One region of the Methylobacterium sp. Gmos1 genome, then DNA from elsewhere that is predicted to be linked to it. Evidence: riboswitches for the same ligand, from Rfam matches in the RefSeq annotation. Region 1 holds a riboswitch; each other region holds the start of a gene.
The links. A riboswitch is a leader RNA that binds a small molecule or an ion and turns the genes downstream of it on or off. The one in region 1 is predicted to bind thiamine pyrophosphate.
Positions count from the first base shown of each region.

Region 2: linked by a shared signal. The riboswitch ahead of ACS5PV_RS05865 (LuxE/PaaK family acyltransferase) and the one ahead of thiC (phosphomethylpyrimidine synthase ThiC) in region 1 are both predicted to bind thiamine pyrophosphate.
Region 3: linked by a shared signal. The riboswitch ahead of thiO (glycine oxidase ThiO) and the one ahead of thiC (phosphomethylpyrimidine synthase ThiC) in region 1 are both predicted to bind thiamine pyrophosphate.

Region 1 is NZ_JBSNCC010000004.1:289,297-293,503, reverse strand. It holds gene ACS5PV_RS10485 (hypothetical protein) at 63-476, shown strand; gene ACS5PV_RS10480 (restriction endonuclease) at 525-899, opposite strand; TPP riboswitch at 1,042-1,153, shown strand; gene thiC (phosphomethylpyrimidine synthase ThiC) at 1,212-3,107, shown strand; gene ACS5PV_RS10470 (ATP-binding protein) at 3,119-4,207, shown strand, end outside.
Region 2 is NZ_JBSNCC010000002.1:574,768-578,974, reverse strand. It holds gene ACS5PV_RS05880 (AmpG family muropeptide MFS transporter) at 1-865, shown strand, start outside; gene ACS5PV_RS05875 (RidA family protein) at 873-1,283, opposite strand; gene ACS5PV_RS05870 (TetR/AcrR family transcriptional regulator) at 1,410-1,976, shown strand; TPP riboswitch at 2,024-2,122, shown strand; gene ACS5PV_RS05865 (LuxE/PaaK family acyltransferase) at 2,171-3,298, shown strand; gene ACS5PV_RS05860 (acyl-CoA reductase) at 3,295-4,207, shown strand, end outside.
Region 3 is NZ_JBSNCC010000011.1:105,861-110,067, forward strand. It holds gene ACS5PV_RS20505 (hypothetical protein) at 1-163, shown strand, start outside; gene thiS (sulfur carrier protein ThiS) at 301-513, opposite strand; gene thiO (glycine oxidase ThiO) at 510-1,712, opposite strand; TPP riboswitch at 1,779-1,908, opposite strand; gene ACS5PV_RS20520 (adenylate/guanylate cyclase domain-containing protein) at 1,958-3,205, opposite strand; gene rpoD (RNA polymerase sigma factor RpoD) at 3,408-4,207, opposite strand, start outside.

The DNA of each region.
Region 1 (4,207 bases):
GGCTTGACCGCCGCCGCCGCCCCGGCTCAAAGCTGGGCTCGAGGATGCGGGAAGGACCGGGGATGCGGACAGGACCATGGGCGCTCGCGCTCGTCGCCGTCGGGGCGGCGGCCGGCTGCACCGAATTCTCCTACATCTCGAAGACCTATGTCGGGCTCCAGCCGCAGGTCGTCACGATCGGCTGCAACGACCCCTACGAGGTCTACGACCAGCGCCAGCAGCGCAAGGTCCTGATCGTCTCCAATCACCTGCGCGAGATCGCCGGCTGCGGCCTGGAGGGCAAGGACCCGGCGCTCACCCGCCGGCGCCGCTTCTCGGAGGCCGCAGCGGCCTACCTCAACGAGACGGCGCGGGAGACCTGCACCATCGTCGGCGAGACGGTGTTCACCGATCTCCAGACCGAGTTCGTCTATTCCTGCGCCGAGCCGATCGAGAAGCCCGGCACCAAGGTGCCGCGCCTGCCGGGCCGCTACTGATCCCTCGCGCGGTCGCCGCGCCATCGTCTCGCCGGCGACCTCGCCTGCTTACCGGGAGCTCCGCCGCGCGTCCCGCCGCGTCCGGGTCATCCGCGTCGCGGTGTGGAAGTCGTCGGGCTTGGTGCGGACCCACTCGAGGAAGCGGGCGATCTCGGGTTCGGCCCGCAGGCTCTCGACGTCGCTGAGGCGGCGCGCCAGCTCGGCCTCGCTGTGGCGGGCATGGATCGCCGAGTGGCAGATCTGGTGCAGCTGCACCGTCTCGCCGTGGGTGCCGCCCTTCAGCTTCGGCGTCAGGTGGTGCTTGCTCTGGCGGGCGCCGGGCGGGATCGGCCGCTCGCAGAGCGGGCAGATCACCGCGTCGCGGGTGCCCGGGCCGTGGGTGGAGGGGTCGTCGTCGCGCCAGCGCCGGTCACGGCGTCCCAAGCTCTGCTCCCGAATGGTCGAAGATCGTCTCTCCTATATCTGGGTCACGGCCCTGAAGCGTTTCAAGATTGCGGCCGGGATGCCGCAGCGGCGCTCTCACCGGGCGCGATTGACAAACCTCCCGCGCCACCCGACAGTCACCCCCGTTACCGAGGGGAGCCCCGCCAGCTGGGGCTGAGATTGGACGAGCGCGCGTCCCGACCCTTGAACCTGATCCGGTTCGTACCGGCGGAGGGACGGGAACCTGCCATGATCGACGTGACCCGTGCGTCCTCGCGCCCCGAGGCCGGATCGTCTCCCCGGGAGAGATCCATGAACGCACCCATCCTCGCGAAAGACCTGCCCGAAAAGGACCTGCCGCACAGCGTCACCACCGGGCCGGTCACCGGCTCGGCGAAGGCCTACGCCTCGCCGAAGGAGCGCCCCGACCTCCGCGTGCCCTACCGCGAGATCGCGCTCTCCGATCCGGCCGAGGCGCCGGTGCGGGTCTACGATCCGTCGGGTCCCTACACCGAGACCGACGCGCGCATCGACCTCGCGGCCGGGCTGCCCGAGATCCGCGCGCCCTGGATCGAGCGCCGCGGCTATGCGGCGGTCGCCCCCCGGGCGGTGCGGCCGGAGGATAACGGCTTCGTGAGCGCGGACCGGCTGGTGGCGCCGTGCCCGGCCGCCCGCACCCATCGCCGGGGCGCCCCGGGCCAGATGGTCACGCAGTACGAGTTCGCCCGCGCCGGGATCGTCACCGAGGAGATGATCTACGTCGCCCACCGGGAGAACCTGTGCCGCGAGCAGATGCTCGCCCAGGCCGGGCACGCCATCGCCGACGGCGAGAGCTTCGGCGCCGCGATCCCGCCCTTCATCACCCCGGACTTCGTGCGCGACGAGGTGGCGCGCGGGCGGGCGATCATCCCGGCCAACATCAACCACACCGAGCTCGAGCCGATGGCGATCGGCCGCAACTTCCTCGTCAAGATCAACGCCAATATCGGCAACTCGGCCGTCACCTCCTCGGCGGCGGAAGAGGTCGAGAAGATGGTGTGGGCGATCCGCTGGGGCGCCGACACGGTGATGGACCTCTCGACGGGCCGCAACATCCACAACATCCGCGGCTGGATCCTGCGCAACGCCCCCGTGCCGATCGGCACGGTGCCGATCTACCAGGCGCTGGAGAAGGTCGGCGGCGATCCGCTCAAGCTCGACTGGGAGGTGTTCAAGGACACCCTGATCGAGCAGGCCGAGCAGGGCGTCGACTACTTCACCATCCATGCCGGCGTGCGCCTCGCTCACGTGCCGCTGACGGCGCGGCGCGTCACCGGCATCGTCTCGCGCGGCGGTTCGATCATGGCGCGCTGGTGCCTCGCCGGGCACCGGGAATCGTTCCTCTACGAGCGGTTCGAGGAGATCTGCGACATCTGCCGCGAGTACGACGTGTCGTTCTCGCTCGGCGACGGGCTGCGCCCGGGCTCGATCGCCGACGCCAACGACGCGGCGCAATTCGCCGAGCTGGAGACCCTGGGCGAATTGACCAAGGTCGCCCACGGCAAGGGCTGCCAGGTGATGATCGAGGGCCCCGGCCACGTGCCGATGCACAAGATCAAGGTCAACATGGAGAAGCAGCTGACCGAGTGCGGCGAGGCGCCGTTCTACACCCTCGGCCCGCTCACCACCGACGTGGCGCCGGGCTACGACCACATCACGTCGGGCATCGGCGCGGCGATGATCGGCTGGTTCGGCACCGCGATGCTCTGCTACGTGACCCCGAAGGAGCATCTCGGCCTGCCGAACCGCGACGACGTCAAGACCGGCGTCATCACCTACAAGATCGCCGCCCACGCCGCCGACCTCGCCAAGGGCCACCCGGCCGCGCAGCTGCGCGACGACGCCCTGTCCCGGGCCCGGTTCGACTTCCGCTGGGAGGACCAGTTCAACCTCTCCCTCGATCCGGACACCGCGCGGGCCTACCACGACGAGACCCTGCCGAAGGACGCCCACAAGGTCGCGCATTTCTGCTCGATGTGCGGGCCGAAATTCTGCTCGATGAAGATCACCCAGGACCTGCGAGCCGAGGTGCTGGCGATGGAGGCGGCGAGCGCCGTGGTCGAGGAGGCCACACCCTTGAGCGAAGCGGCCCGGGCGGCCGGCATGGCCCAAAAATCGGCGGAATTCTTGGGCGGAGGCGGGAGGCTCTACGTCGAACCCGGCGAGTAGGACCACCTTCCATGCTGATGCAGGCCCCCGCGGCCCCGCCGGGGCCTGCCCCGTCACCCGAGACCGGGCGCGCCCGCCCGGGCTCGATCGTGCGCCGCCTCGTCGTGTTCGCCCTCGGCCTGGCGGTGCCGATCCTGATCTTCGGCGCCGTGGTGCTGTGGCAGTTCGCCGGCGCCGCCCGCGAGCGCCTGGAGGCGGACGCGCTCGGCCGCGCCCGGATGGAGGCGGCCGCCGTCGACCGCGAGGTCGCGAGCCTCATCGCGACGCTCGAGGCCCTGAGCCTGTCGAACGCGCTCCAGCGCGGCGACGTCACGGCGTTCCGCGAGCAGATGCAGGAGCTCAACCGCCGCAGCGGCCTGCCGGCGACCCTGCGCGATCCCGACGGGCGGCGCCTGATCGATCTCGGCGCCGAGCCGATGGCGGAGCGCCTCGACGCGGCGGATGCGAGCGCCCTCGGCGGCCGTCCGGCGGTCTCGGGCGTGGTCGACGGGCGCTTCCGGGTGACGGTGCCGGTGGTGCGCCGCGGCGGCGACGCGGTGCTCTACCTCCTGTCCTTCTCCCTGCCGACCGCGCGCATCCGCGACGTGCTGGCCTCCGGCGGCGTGCCGAAGTCCTGGGTGCTGACCGTGATCGACCGCGACCACCGGGTGCTGACCCGCACCCGGGCGCCGGAGCGCTTCACCGGCACCCAGGCCCCCGACGAGCTGCGGGCCGCCGACGGGGCCGAGGGCAGCTGGCGCGGCGCCTCGCTCGAGGGTGATCCGTTCTTCGTCGCCTATGCGCGGGCCGGCGTGCCGGACTGGCGCGTCGCCGTCGGCGTGCCGGAGGAGGCGCTGGCCGCGCCGGTGCGGGCGTCGCTGGTGTGGTTTGCCGGCCTCGGCGGCATGCTGGCGGCGGTCGCGGCGCTGCTCGCCTTCGCCTTCGCCCGCGGCATCGCGGCGCCGCTCCAGGCCCTGCGCGACCAGGCGGTGGCGCTGGGCGCCGGCCGCACGACGCCGGTCCTCGACGGCGTGCCGGCGGAGGTGGCGGCGGTGAGCGCCGAGATCGCGGGGGCGGCCCAGCGCCAGCGCGAGCGGGCGGCCGAGCGGGCGCGGGCCGCC
Region 2 (4,207 bases), on a different contig from region 1:
GCCGCCCGAGAAGCAGGCGGTGCTGTCCTCCTGGACCGAGATCGGCTGGCGCATCGGCAACCTCGCGGCGGGCGCCGGCGCGCTGCTGCTCGCCGACCGGATCGGCTGGCGCGGCGCCTACCTCGTCATGGGCGCGCTGATGCTGGTCGGCATGGTCGCCGCCGTGTTCGCCCCCGAGCCGCCCTCGGACAAGGCGCCCCGTCCGCCCCGCGCCGGCCTCGTCGACACGGTCTGGGCGCCGATCCGCGACCTTCTCTCCCGCCTCGGCCCGATGGCGCCGGTAATCCTGCTGCTGGTCGCGGGCTTTCGCATGCCGGGCTACGTCGCGACCGCGATGGCGGTGCCGCTGTTCAAGCACCAAGGCTTCTCCAACACCGACATCGCCACCGTCACCAAGCTGTTCGGCTTCTGGATCGGCCTCGGCGGCACCTTCCTCGCCGGCGCGCTGATCCCGCGGATCGGCATGCTGCCGAGCCTCCTCATCGGCACCGTCGCGGCCTCGGCCTCGCATCTGAGCCTCGCCTACCTGGCGGCGCATGGCGGCGACGGCGGCCAGGCCTTCTGGACCTTCGCCGTCACCGTCGGCATCGACGGCTTCGCCTACGCCTTCGCGTCGGTGGTGCTCATCACCTACATGTCGACGCTGGCCTCGACCGAGCACGCGGCGAGCCAGTTCGGGCTCCTGACCTCGCTCTGCGCCTTTCCCGGCAGCGTGCTCGCCGGCTTCTCCGGCTTCATCGTCGAGCGGACGGGATTTCCCCTGTTCTTCGTCCTGACCTCGCTCATCGGCGTGCCGGTGGCGCTGCTCGCCGTCTACGTCTGGGCCAAGGTCGGCATCTCCGACGAGGCGCCGGCGAAACCCTGAACCCGGGTCAGGCGGTGCCGGGGATGCGGGCGATCGCCTTGATCTCGAAGTCGAAGCCCGCGAGCCAGGTCACGCCGACCGCAGTCCAGTTCGGATAGGGCGCCTCCCCGATCACGCTGTCGCGCACCCGCATCACCGCGTCGAACTGCGCCGCCGGGTCGGTGTGGAAGGTCGTCACGTCGACGACGTCGTCGAAGGTGCAGCCCGCCGCCGCGAGCACAGCCGCGAGCCGCGCGAAGGCGAGCGCGACCTGCGCCTCGAAATCGGGCTCCGGCGAGCCGTCCTCGCGGCTGCCGACCTGGCCGGAGACGAACAGCAGGTCGCCGGAGCGGATCGCCGCCGAGTAGCGGTGCTTGTCGTAGAGGGCCTGCCGGCCGGGCGGGAAGACGGCGTCGCGCTTCGGGTGAACCTGGGCCATGGATCGCTGCCTCGAATTGAGATACGGAACGTATGCGAAAGAGCATGGATACGCGCCGTATGTCAATTCGCATACGTGACGTATGTCGAGGAATGGAGGGGCGGGGTGGCCGGGCGACGCGCGCAGATGATGGAGGAGACGCGGGAGAAGCTGATCCAGGCCGCCCGAACGGCCTTCGCCGAGAAGGGCTTCGCGGCCGCCTCGATGGACGATCTGACCGCCGCGGCCGGGCTGACGCGGGGCGCGCTCTATCACAATTTCGGCGACAAGAAGGGGCTGCTCCAGGCGGTGATCGAGCGGATCGACGCCGAGATGGCGGCCCGCCTTCGCGTCGTCGGCGAGCGGGCCTCCGATCCCTGGCGCGGCCTCCTCGACGAGTACCGGGCCTATATCGAGATGGCGCTGGAGCCGGAGATCCAGCGCATCCTGCTCCTCGACGGCCCGGCGGTGCTGGGTGACCCGTCGCTGTGGCCGAGCCAGAATGCCTGCCTCGCCGAGACGACCCGGCGCATCCGGGCCCTCGTCGCCGACGGGGCGATCCCCCCGGTGGACGCGGAGGCCGCCGCGCGGCTCCTCAACGGCGCCTCCCTGCACGCCGCCCTCTGGGTCGCGGCGTCGGAGGCGCCGGAGGCGACGCTGGCGAAGGCGCTCGACGCGTTCGGGCGGCTGGCGGAGGGGTTGGCGCGGGCTTGAGCCCAACTTGACACCCGCCCCCGCGCCCCGCACTGTCCCCGGCTCCCAGGGGGGCCTCGCGAGGAGGCTGAGATTCCGCCGGTCCGGACCCGTCCGGGCGCCGCGGTGACCCTATGAACCTGATCCGGGTCATGCCGGCGTAGGGATGCGGGACCGGCACGGCCGCAAGGGCCGATCCAGCCGTCCTTTCGCGCATGATCTCCGCCGGACTGCCCGTCGCCCGGGAGGGGCGCGAGGTGGCCGTGATGTCGCAAGCGGAGATCGTCGGGGCGCTCCTCGATTTCATCGGACGTCCCGGCGCGACCGAGGCCGAGTTCGAGGCGCTGGCCCTGCGGGTCTTCGCCTACCAGTTCGCCCACAACGCCCCCTATCGCCGCTTCGCGCAACAGCGCGGGCGCACGCCGCTCACCGTGCGGCGCTGGCGCGACGTCCCGGCGGTACCGATCAAGGCGTTCAAGGACCTCACCTTGAGCTGCTGCTTAGCCGACGAGGCCGAGCGGGTGTTCATGACGAGCGGCACGACCGGGAGCGGGCGGGGCCGCAGCTACCACCCGACGCTTCAGGTCTACGACGCCTCGATGCTGAAGGGCTTCGCCGCCCGGATCATGCGGGGGCGGGAGAAGATCCGGATGGGGATCCTGTTCCCGGACGAGGCGGCGCTGCCGAATTCCTCCCTCGCCCATTACCTGGCGCTGGCAAAGGCGCATTTCGGCACGGACGACAGCGCGGTCTTCGTCGGCCCCGGCGGGCTCGACCTCGACGCGCTGCTGACGGCGCTCGGTCAGGCCGAGGCGTCGGGCGAGCCGATCGCGCTGCTCGGCGCGACCTACGCCTTCGTGCCGGTGATGGACGCGCTGAGCGCGCAGGGCCGCCGCTTCGCCCTGCCGGCGGGAAGCTTCCTGTTCGACACCGGCGGCTTCAAGGGCCAGTCGCGCGAGATCGAGCCGGACGCGTTCTACGACGGGCTCTCGGCGGCCTTCGGCGTGTCGCGCAGCGACTGCCTCAACATGTACGGCATGACCGAGCTGAGCACCCAGTTCTACGATGACGGCAACGCGGTCTGCCCGCCGGTGAAGTCCGGCCCGCACTGGATCCGCAGCCGCGTCGTCGATCCGCTCACCGGCCAGGACCTGCCCGAAGGCGAGACCGGCGTGCTGGTCCACCACGACCTCGCGCACTTCAACTCCGTCTCGGCGATCCTGACCGAGGATGCCGGGGTGATCGCGCCGGGCGGCTTCAAGCTCCTCGGCCGGGTCGAGGGCTCGGCCTCGCGCGGCTGCTCGGTGGCGGTGGCCGAGTTCCTGGCCGCCGCCCAGGGATGACCATCGTGGAGCAGGCCGGCCACCTGCCGGGGATCCCCGCCGAGAGCATCGGCCGGCGCGTCGTCGAGCACCGCGCCTGGGGCGAGACCGTCGCGGTGGCGCTGCCGGACCTCGACGCGGCCCAGGCGGCGGCCCTGTGCGGGCACATCCGCGCCCGCGCTCGCGACACTCTCAAGCGCATGGAGACCGCCCGGGTCGTCGCGGCGATCGACCGGGCGAGCGCCTGCCTGCTCGACCGCGCCCATCCGTTGCGCCGCAAGGCGGAAGCACTCCTGCCGGTCGTCACCGGCTACGACCGCGAGACGGTGCGGCTCGGCCTGTCGAGCTACCTGAAGACCTTCCGGCGGCCGCAGCTCATGCGCTTCCTCGCCGAGGATTTTTCCAATCCCGCCGTGCTCGACGGCTTCCAGCCGGCGGTGAAGGGCGGGTTCGTGCGGGCGACGGCGCCCGACCTGCTGCTCCACGTCTGGGCCGGCAACGTCCCGGCCCTGCCGCTGTGGAGCCTCGTCTCGGGGCTGCTGGTCAAGGCCGGCAGCATCGGCAAGCTCGCCTCCGCCGAGCCGCTGACCGTGGGCTGGTTCGCGCATCTGATCGCGCAAGCCGACCCCGAGCTCGGCGAGTGCCTGGCGGTGACCTGGTGGAAGGGCGGAGAAGGCGGGGCGGAGGCCGCCTTCCTGGGTCAGGCCGATTGCGTCATGGCCTATGGCGGCAACGAGACGCTGTCCGCGTTGCGCGCCAGGGTGCCGGTCACGGCCCGGTTCCTGCCGCACGGCCATCGCATCGGCTTCGCGATGGTCGCCCGCGAGGCGCTCGACAGCCGCCGCGCCGGGCCGCTGGCGCGGCTCGCCGCCCACGACGTCGTGCGCTACGAGCAGCAGGGCTGCTACGCGCCGCAGATGCTGTTCGTCG
Region 3 (4,207 bases), on a different contig from region 1:
GTCCACCCACGGCTACGCCGCCGCGGCCGTCCGGCTGCGCCGCGCGGCCAACGACAACCGGCCCCGCTCCGGCCGCCGGCGCGTCCTGACGCTGGTCGCCGGCGCCTGGCTCGCCGTGCTGGTCGCAGCGGCGGTGTCGGTGTGGCGGACCTGGGGTTTCTGACGACAACGCATCGGGAGCGCAGCGCCGCGGCGATCGTGGGGCCTGTCGCGAGCCGCTGCCCTGTCCCCGGACGACTGGAGCGTCGGAGGGGGGAGATCCGGGACAGGGTCGGGGTGAGACCGGCCCGGACGTGTCCCCTACCCCCCCTGCATCGCCCGCACGATCTCGACGCGGTCGCCCTCGGCGAGCGCCGTCGTCGCCCAGTCGCGTTGGCGCACCACCGCGCCGTTGAGCGCGATGGCGAAGCCCTGGGGGCCGGGCAGATCCAGGTCGGCGGTCTCCTGGCGCCACAAGGCGTCGAGGGTGGCGGCCTCGCTATCGCGGGATTCGCCGTTGACGAAGAGCTTCATGCCGTCTCGCTTTGAATGGGATGTCCCGGCGCGAACCGGGCAAGGCCAAAGGGTGCCGCCACCGGCAGCGTCTCACCGCGCAGGATCAGGCCGGCGATGGCCTCGGCGGTGACGGGGGCCAGGAGGTAGCCGTTGCGGTGGTGGCCGGTGGCGAGCACCAGGCCGGGCCGGGCCTCGCCGAGGATCGGGGCGTCGTCGTCGGAGGTCGGGCGAAAGCCGCTCCAGATTCCCGTCACCCGCATCTCCTCCACGCCGGGCAGCGCCCGGCGGGCGCCCTCCAGCAGGGCGAAGAGCCCGCCGCCGGTGAGGTGCGGGTCGAACCCGGTCTCCTCCACGGTGGCGCCGACGATGAGCGTGCCGTCGCCCTTCGGTGCCATATGGACCTGCTCGGTCCAGACCACGTGGGAGAGGACCCCGCTGCGCGGGGTCATCTGCAACGCCATCGACTGGCCCTTGAGCGGGCGGACCGGCAAGGCGAGGTCGGGCACCAGGCTCCCCTCCCCGGCCCAGGCGCCGGAGGCGAGCACGACGGTGCCGGCCTTCACGGAGCCGGCGGAGGTCTCGACGCCGGTGACCCGGCCGCCCTCGCGGGTGAGCGCAGTGACGGTGGTCGCCTCGACGAGGCGCCCGCCGGCCGCGCGAAGCGCCCGGCGCAGGGCGGCCATCGTGCGGGCGGGATCGACCTGGTGGTCGTCGGCGCAAAAGATGCCGGCCGTGACGGTCGGGCGCAGGCCCGGCTCGCGAGCCCGGATGGCGGGGCCGGACAGCCACTCGACGGACAGCCCGTCGCGACGCTGCAAGTCGTAGCGGAAGCGCAGGCGCTCGACCTCGTCGCGGCCGAGCGCGATCACGAGGGTGCCCTCGCGGCGGTAATCGATCGACAGGCCCGATTTAGCCTCCAGCTCGTCGCGGAACGGGTGCCAGAGGCGCTGGCTCTCGAGGCAGAGCGGCGACAGGGCCTCGCCCCCGGGCTCGTGCTCGGCGGCGGCCGCCAGCATGCCGGTGGCCGCGAGGCTGGCGCCGTCCCCGGCTCGGCCGCGCTCGATCGCCGCGACCGCGAGACCGGCGCGCGCCAGGCGCCACGCGACCGACAGGCCGATCAGCCCGGCGCCGATCACCGCCACGTCGACGCGGTCCAGCAGCCGGTCGCTCTCCGGGTCCGGGGTCCCGCCCCGCCGTCCGATCGTCTGCGCCTGCACCCTCGTCTCCACGGTGGCCCGAAGAGAGTGGACTGCGCCCGGTGGCCGGATGATGCGCGAGGGGGCCGAGAGGACCCTGTCCAATCCCTACGCCGGTATGAGCCGGATCAGGTTCGAAGGATTTCCGCGCTGACCGGGCCCGAGGGACGGTCCAGCGGTGTCTCAGCCCCTTGTCGGGGATCTCCCTGGAACATCCGCTATCTGGCGGGGGACGGGCCCGCCGTCAACCACCCTGCAGCCGCTCCTCAGCCGCCTTTGCCCGGACGATAGATCGCCATCTCCTCGGCGAAGCCGTCGAGGGGATGGGTGCCGAGCAGTTCGGGGTCGCCCCACAGGAAGTCGACGAAGGGCTTCGACATCAGCAGCGGCTCGGACAGCACCTTGTTGAGCTTGGCAAGCCGGCTGGCGAGGTTCACGTCGCGACCGATCACCGTGAAATCGAGCCGGGCGCCCGAGCCGACATTGCCGTAGGCCGCCTCGCCGTGGTGAAGCGCGATGCCGACCTCGATACGGGTGGGAAACCGCCCGGCACGGTTCGCGTCCTCGACGCGGCGCAACGCCGCCTGCGCGGCCGAGAGCGCGCCTTGCGCCGCGCCGCCGAGATCGTCGCCGCTCTCGCGGAAGATCGCGAGCAAGCCGTCGCCCATGTATTTCAGCACCTCGCCGCCCTCGCTCTCGATCGGCGGCACCAGGCAGTCGAAGTAGGAATTCAACAGTTCCACCGAGGCCTCTGGCGGCAGCGCGTCCGTGAGGCGGGTGTAGCCGCGCATGTCGGCGAACAGGATCGCCGAGCGGATCCGCTCGACCTGGCCCCGGCGGATGAAGCCGGCGAGGATCGCCTGGTGCGGTCCGTCGCCGACATAGACCCGCAGCACGTGGTCGAGCCGGGCGTTGAGGCCGCGCATCTCCATCACCGCCGACAGGGTCGGCACGATGAAGCGCAGGATCGCTAGGTCGTCGTCGCCGAATCCGCGCGGGTCGCGGGTCGCGAAGGTGACGCCGTTCTTGGTACCGTTGGTGAAGAACAGCGGCACGGTGATGTAGTGGGTGTAGCCCGCCGCCTTGAGCTCCGGGACGATGCTGAAGCGGTCGTCCGGCGTCTCACGCAGGTCGAGGATCAGCCACTCGCCGGTGGCGTAGACGTAGGCGAAAGGGCTGCGGGCGAGCGCCTTCTCGGTCGCCTCGCCGTGCGGGAACAGCCGGAAGCTGACGCCGTCCTCCCGGGTCCAGAACCGGCCGACGCCGGAATAGTCCGAGTGCAGCGCGTCGATGGCGGTGGTGGCGCGGTCGACCGGCACGCCGAGGTCATTCAGCCGCTCGGCCATGCCGGCGAGGAGGTCGCCGGATTCAGGCAGCCTTGCGCCCTCGCTGAGCAGCCAGTCGCGCAACGCCACGCATTCGCGGAACAGGCCGATCGGGATGTCGCTCGCCTCCGACCCGTCCGCCGCGGCCGTGGGCGTCGGAGCGGAGTTGGGGCGAGGCTGGTCGTGCATGGCTCTGACATGGGCGCTGCCGGACGAAACGGCAAGGCTTGGCAGGAAGGGGCGGCCCGACGTCGTCGGGCTCCGGTCAGGCGGGACTTCTTCCTGACGCTGCACCATTCTCCCGCCCATCCCGGGGCTCGACGAAGTCGAGAACCCGGGACGAGGCGGAGGGCTGCCGAAGCCGGAAGCCTGACTCCGGCGAGGGAACGTCCTAGTTGTCGAGGAAGCTGCGCAGCTTCCGCGACCGGCTCGGATGCTTGAGCTTGCGCAGGGCCTTGGCCTCGATCTGGCGGATGCGCTCGCGGGTCACCGAGAATTGCTGGCCGACCTCCTCGAGGGTGTGGTCGGTGTTCATGCCGATGCCGAAGCGCATGCGCAGCACGCGCTCCTCGCGGGGGGTGAGCGAGGCCAGCACCCGGGTGGTGGTCTCGCGCAGGTTCGACTGGATCGCCGCGTCGATCGGCAGGACGACGTTCTTGTCCTCGATGAAGTCGCCGAGGTGCGAATCCTCCTCGTCGCCGATCGGGGTTTCGAGCGAGATCGGCTCCTTGGCGATCTTGAGGACCTTGCGCACCTTCTCCAGCGGCATCGCCAGCTTCTCGGCCAGCTCCTCCGGGGTCGGCTCGCGGCCGATCTCGTGCAGCATCTGGCGCGAGGTCCGGACGATCTTGTTGATCGTCTCGATCATGTGCACCGGGATGCGGATCGTGCGGGCCTGGTCGGCGATCGAGCGGGTGATCGCCTGCCGGATCCACCAGGTCGCGTAGGTCGAGAACTTGTAGCCGCGGCGGTACTCGAACTTGTCGACCGCCTTCATCAGGCCGATGTTGCCCTCCTGGATCAGGTCCAGGAATTGCAGGCCACGGTTGGTGTACTTCTTGGCGATCGAGATCACCAGCCGCAGGTTGGCCTCGATCATCTCCTTCTTGGCCTGGCGGGCTTCGCGCTCGCCCTTCTGGACCATGTGGACGATCTTCCGGTACTCCTGGATCTCCAGGCCAGTCTCGGAAG